DNA from 2 places in the Providencia sp. Marseille-Q8014 genome. Region 1 is predicted to be linked to the other one. Evidence: predicted binding sites of a transcription regulator. Region 1 holds the regulator's gene; the other holds the start of a gene.
The links. The regulator sigma-54, encoded in region 1, starts transcription at its own class of promoters, with help from an activator protein. The targets are predictions, from matches to a motif close to GTTGGCACANNTTTCGCTNT.

Region 1 (3,217 bases):
GCTAACTCCCTTTTGTTTCTTTTCGATGATCATATGATCTCGATAGTTGAATCGAACTTTTGCTTACTTATTAAAACATCACAGTTTATGTCAGTACAGCTATATAGAAAATATCAAAATTTTATATACATGTAACCCTGTGATGACAAAGTCATTCAATTATAGATTACTCAGTAATAATACTATATAGCTCAGCGTCGCTTTGTGCCGATCTTAGACGCTTACAAAAAGATTTGTCTGCTAATTTTTTGGCGATTAACGATAACGTGTGCAGGTGTGTTTTGCACTGATCGGCAGGCACAAGTAATGCAAAAAGCAGATCGACAGGTTGATTGTCGATGGCATCAAAGGCAATAGGCTCTTCAAGATGCAAAAAAACGCCAACAGCTTGCGTATGTTCACCTTCTGCTAACTTACCGTGAGGAATGGCGATCCCACTACCAATACCTGTTGTTCCGACTTTTTCTCTGGTGAGTAATGCTTCAAATACCGTATTTTCCGGTAATCCCAACTCTGCGGCAGCGAGTTCACTAATAATCTCGAGAGCCCTTTTCTTGCTAGTACAGACAAGGTTATTACGTGTACAGGCTGGTGATAATACGGCGCTTAATTGGATTTCTATATCACTGTTCATTTTATTGTTCGCTTAGGACTACAAAACCAGATAGCGGGGTACGCTATCTGGTTTTAATTATTTATTGGTCATAAATCACTGAGTGATTTCACCATAAATAGACTAGTGTTGTCTCAGTTTTTCTTTATGTTTGGTTAACTGGCGTGACAATTTGTCTACCAGTAGGTCGATTGCTGCGTACATGTCGTTTTCTTCAGCTGACGCATGGAGTTCTGCACCATTCACCTGCACAGTTGCTTCAGCAATCTGCTGAACTTTTTCAACTTTTAAAACGACTTGAATACCATTGATACGATCAAATAATTGCTCCAATTTTTTGATTTTTTTCTCAACAGTTTCACGCAATGCAGGGGTGACTTCGATATTGTGTCCAGTAATCTGAAATTCCATACAATCTTCCTTACTTTGTCAATTAAACCAACTTTTTACGTTGATTTGAGGGCGGAATAGATAACGATTCACGGTACTTAGCGACAGTTCGACGAGCAACCTGAATGCCCTGTTCGGCCAGCATGCTGGTCAATTTACTGTCACTCAATGGTTTTGCTGGATTTTCAGCAGCAACCAGTTTTTTCACTAACGCACGTATTGCCGTTGAGGAAGCTTCTCCTCCAGTATCGGTACTCACGTGGCTAGAGAAAAAATACTTCAATTCAAAAATTCCCCTAGGGCTATGGAGATATTTTTGCGTTGTGACTCTCGATATTGTCGATTCATGCATATCGACCTGATAAGCAATATCAGCCAATATCATGGGTTTCATATATTCATCGCCGAGTTCGAAAAATTCTTGTTGCTGTTCAACAATGCAAGTTGCGACCTTTAACAAGGTCTCATTGCGACTTTCCAAACTCTTAATCAGCCATTTAGCATCCTGCAAATTGCTACGAATATACTGTGAATCACTTTCGCTTACTGAATCTTTTATCAGTGAAGCATAGTGATTGTTAATACTTAGTTTAGGGATGCTATCTGTATTTAATTCAACTTGCCAGTGTCCATTGATTTTTTTCACTAAAACATCAGGAATGACATATTCAGACTCTCCGGTATTGATGGATTGGCCGGGTTTGGGATTCAACGTCAATATCAGATCAATAGCGGTTTTTAGTGCATCTTCTTTTAATCGAGTCAGCTTAGTGAGCTGGCGAAAATCGCGATTTGCCAGTAAATCGATGTGTTGGCGAATAATCGTGCGAGCTTCCTCTAACCCAGGGGTATTTTTCGGATAGAGAGATAGCTGAATGAGTAAACATTCTTTAAGGTCTTGTGCCGCCACTCCAAGGGGATCAAAATGTTGGATTCGTTTTAAAACCGCGCTCACTTCTTCCAAAGTGATATCAGGATTATCAATACCTTCATGGATATCGGTAATTGATGTGGTGAGATAGCCTGAATCATCAATAGAATCAATAATTGCTGTCGCAATAGCACGATCCGTATCGGTAAAAGGAGTTAACTCGGATTGCCACTGCAAATAGTCCTGTAGGGTTTGTGTCGTTTCCCCTTGGTAGACCGGTAATTCATCGAAACTGTAGTCGTTGCTGGTGCCTGAAGGTGTGCCAGCGGTGTAAATCTCATCCCAATTGGCATCCAGTGGGAGCTCATCGGGCATATCACCCTTTTCGAGAGCATCTTTGGTATCGATTTCGCTACTATCAGTGTCGATATCGATGTCATCCAGCGAATCTAATTCATTGGCATTTTCTTCTTGTTCTAGAAGGGGGTTGGTTTCTAGAGCGAGTTGGATTTCTTGTTGTAGCTCAAGTGTAGAGAGCTGCAACAGGCGGATAGCCTGTTGCAGTTGGGGTGTCATTGCAAGTTGCTGACTGATTCTGAGCTGCAAACTTTGCTTCATGAATGGTCTTTTATCTCCATCTCAAAAATATATTTGTCATACAACCAGTGACGGTATCGCTAGCGAATGTTGTTGACCTGCTTTCTGATTTATTAAGACATTCAACAAATCGTGTCTCTGTCACCTAGCGATGCTCGACTTATTTTAGAGTCTATGACTAATAACTTATAGACGGAAGCCTTCCCCTAAATAAACGCGTTTGACTTGTTCATTTTCGAGGATCATCTCAGGTGTTCCGTGTGCTATCAGGTGCCCTTGGCTCACAATATAAGCTCTTTCACAGACATCGAGTGTTTCTCGCACGTTATGGTCGGTGATCAACACGCCCAGACCATAGTCACGTAAATGTTGGATGATTTTTTTGATATCCAATACTGAAATTGGGTCAACACCAGCAAACGGCTCATCTAACAAGATAAATTTCGGATTCGCGGCTAATGCGCGAGCAATTTCAACACGGCGACGTTCCCCACCTGACAACGATTGACCAATACTATCGCGCAAATGGGTGATACTAAACTCTTCCATTAGCTCTTCAGCACGTGTTTTACGTTGGTCTGAATTTAAGTCATGACGTATTTCTAGCACTGCCATCAGGTTATCATAAACGCTCAAGCGGCGAAAAATTGAGGCTTCTTGAGGCAGATAGCCAATACCACGGCGTGCGCGTTCATGAAGAGGCAACAGGCTAATATCTTCGCCATCAATGGTAATCTTACCTGCAT
Region 2 (3,217 bases), 3.2 Mb from region 1:
TCGTAAAGTGGGGTCATGTCTTCAGCCATATCAGTATGGTCAAGACCCGCAATACCGTTTATTGCAGATGCATAAACAATAGGGAAATCAAGCTGTTCATCCGTTGCACCTAAGTTAACGAATAAATCAAATACTTGGTCAACTACCCAATCAGGACGTGAGCCTGGGCGGTCAACTTTATTGATAACAACAATGGGTTTTAAGCCATTATCAAACGCTTTTTGGGTAACGAAACGCGTTTGAGGCATAGGACCATCAGTCGCATCAACCACCAGCAGAACGCTGTCAACCATTGACATAACACGTTCAACTTCACCACCGAAGTCGGCGTGGCCTGGGGTATCTACGATGTTAATGCGATAGTCATTCCATTTGATCGCGGTGTTTTTAGCAAGGATGGTGATACCGCGCTCTTTCTCCAAGTCATTGGAGTCCATAACACGCTCATCTACAGTTTCACGTTCACCGAACGTGCCTGATTGCTGTAGTAATTTACCAACCAGTGTTGTCTTGCCATGGTCAACGTGAGCGATGATGGCGATATTTCTTAAGTTTTGAATTGACAAGGATTTTTACCGTTTAATTGACAGGAAAGGAATATGCTTTATTGCGCCTAAATCGATATAGGAAGCATACTTTCTACGTTAATTTGCTGTTATTTTACACGTTTTTCCGCACAAGTGGAATAAATGTGAAACCCATCACTGTATAAAAAGTTTTTAACTAAAAAACATTCAGTTGCGTAACAATCGCGGAATATATCAGAAAATAACCCGTATCAGTACTGAAAAACCACAAAGTAGCAGAATAATACACTTTGTACCATTAATTATCCGCCTAAAAAAAGAATAAAAAATAGATTTTTTTGCACAATATCTAGTTTTCGACCCTTTTAATGTGATTTAGATATATCTAAATTGACCAATTAGATATATCTATTTATATTTAACTCAAGCTAATTCGATATATCTAATTAAGGAGGATTATATGCGAATTCATACCTGCCGTCATGTTTATCATTCACGCCATGAAGACGGCCATGGACATCAATGTTGCCACGGCGAAGATCATGGTCATGGTGAAGGTCGTCATTGTCATGGTAAGGGCCGTAGACATGGCGAAGGTCGTCATAAAGGTCGTGGACGTGGATTACGTCGTTTATTCGACCATGGTGATTTGCACATTATGGTGCTGTCATTAGTTGCCAAAAAACCAAGCTATGGCTATGAAATCATTAAAGATATTCAAGAAGCGTCCAGTGGTTTATATGTACCAAGCCCTGGGGTCGTTTACCCAACGCTAACATTACTTGAAGAGCAAGGTTTTCTTGAATCAGAAATAATTGAACGTAATCGTAAAAGCTTCAAAATTACCGCGGAAGGTGCCGAACATTTAAAAGCGAATCAAGAGATTGAGGCCACTATTTTCCGTAAATTAGCCAAAGCTCGCGACATGCAGCACGGCGGTAATTTATCCGAAGAAATCGAAATGGCGGTTCACCGTTTCAAAGCATTATTGCGCCATAAAATGGTGCTAAAGCAACTAAATGAAACCCAAACACGCCAAATCGCACAGATCATTAATGATGCAGTACAGCAAATTGAGCAAGTAAACACATTACTGACTGACAATGTCGATGAATAATGTTGTTATTTAGCCATTTTTATAAAATGAACAGCCTTGGGCTTAGACGTCAAGCACAAGGCTAAATAGCCAATCAATCGACTTTATTACGTCAATTTAAATCCCATCCTAGTCAAATTGCACTACATCTGTGCAATCAAAAAGTAAATTGCACCATATTAGTGCAATTACTGCTGTTTATTTCCTTATCCGTTTGTCATAACGTTGTAATATGCCGTATTTAGGCTATTTTAAAAGTTGGCACGTTTTTCGCTTATATTTTTATGTAAGAAGTGACACCTTGATTAACTGACGCTGAAAAGCCAGAAATAATGGCAAAAAATAATCCAACTGCCTGTGATTATTTTGCAAAACCGACCTGACCAGGAGAGCCGACGATGTCCTCAGAACACGTTTTATCGCTGATAGAAGAGCACAAAATAAAATTTATCGATTTGCGTTTTACTGATACCAAAGGTAAAGAGCAGCACATCACCATCCCTGCTCATCAAGTCAACGAAGACTTCTTTGAAGAAGGCAAAATGTTTGACGGTTCATCGATTGGTGGCTGGAAAGGCATTAACGAATCTGACATGGTGCTCATGCCAGATCCATCAACTGCAATGCTTGACCCATTTTTTGCGGATCCAACATTGATCATTCGTTGCGATATCCTTGAGCCAGGTACCATGCAAGGTTACGACCGTGACCCTCGTTCTATCTCTCAACGCGCGGAAGATTTTTTACGTTCTAGTGGGATCGCGGATACCGTGTTATTTGGGCCAGAACCTGAATTCTTCATCTTTGATGACATCCGTTTTGGTAATAGCATGCACAGCAGCTACTATCATATCGATGATATTGAAGCGGCATGGAATACCGGCACTAAATATGAAGGTGGTAACAAAGGTCATCGTCCAGGCGTAAAAGGCGGCTATTTCCCTGTTCCGCCTGTCGATTCTTCACAGGACTTGCGTTCTGCAATGTGCACCACAATGGAAGAAATGGGCTTAGTGGTTGAAGCGCATCACCATGAAGTCGCTACTGCTGGACAAAACGAAGTGGCATGTCGCTTTAATACAATGACGAAAAAAGCGGATGAAACTCAGATTTATAAATATGTCGTGCATAACGTCGCACATGCTTATGGTAAAACAGCGACCTTTATGCCAAAACCTTTAGTTGGCGATAACGGTTCAGGTATGCACTGTCATATGTCACTGTCAAAAGATGGTATCAACCTATTTGCAGGCGATAAGTACGGCGGGTTATCTGAAATGGCGCTTTACTACATTGGCGGTATTATCAAACACGCTCGTGCGTTGAATGCCTTCACTAACCCAACAACCAACTCCTATAAACGTTTGGTTCCTGGGTTTGAAGCACCCGTTATGTTGGCTTACTCAGCACGTAACCGCTCAGCATCTATCCGTATTCCTGTTGTTGCTAGCACCAAAGCGCGCCGTATTGAAGTTCGTTTCCCAGACCCTGCTGCTAACCCTTATTTGGCGTTTGCTGCCCAGCTAATGGCGGGTCTTGATGGCATCATCAACAAGATCCACCCAGGTGATGCAATGGATAAAAACTTGTATGA

Region 2: glnA (glutamate--ammonia ligase) is a predicted target of sigma-54. The motif match lies at 1,881-1,900, and genes of this name have one in related genera.

What each region holds. Positions count from the first base shown of each region.
Region 1 covers NZ_CBCOPT010000001.1:3,516,236-3,519,452, reverse strand. Annotated here, with positions in the region: gene ptsN (PTS IIA-like nitrogen regulatory protein PtsN) at 167-634, opposite strand; gene hpf (ribosome hibernation promoting factor) at 737-1,024, opposite strand; gene rpoN (RNA polymerase factor sigma-54) at 1,047-2,492, opposite strand; gene lptB (LPS export ABC transporter ATP-binding protein) at 2,658-3,217, opposite strand, start outside.
Region 2 covers NZ_CBCOPT010000001.1:294,585-297,801, reverse strand. Annotated here, with positions in the region: gene typA (ribosome-dependent GTPase TypA) at 1-566, opposite strand, end outside; gene ACWPW6_RS01285 (PadR family transcriptional regulator) at 988-1,644, shown strand; gene glnA (glutamate--ammonia ligase) at 2,022-3,217, shown strand, end outside.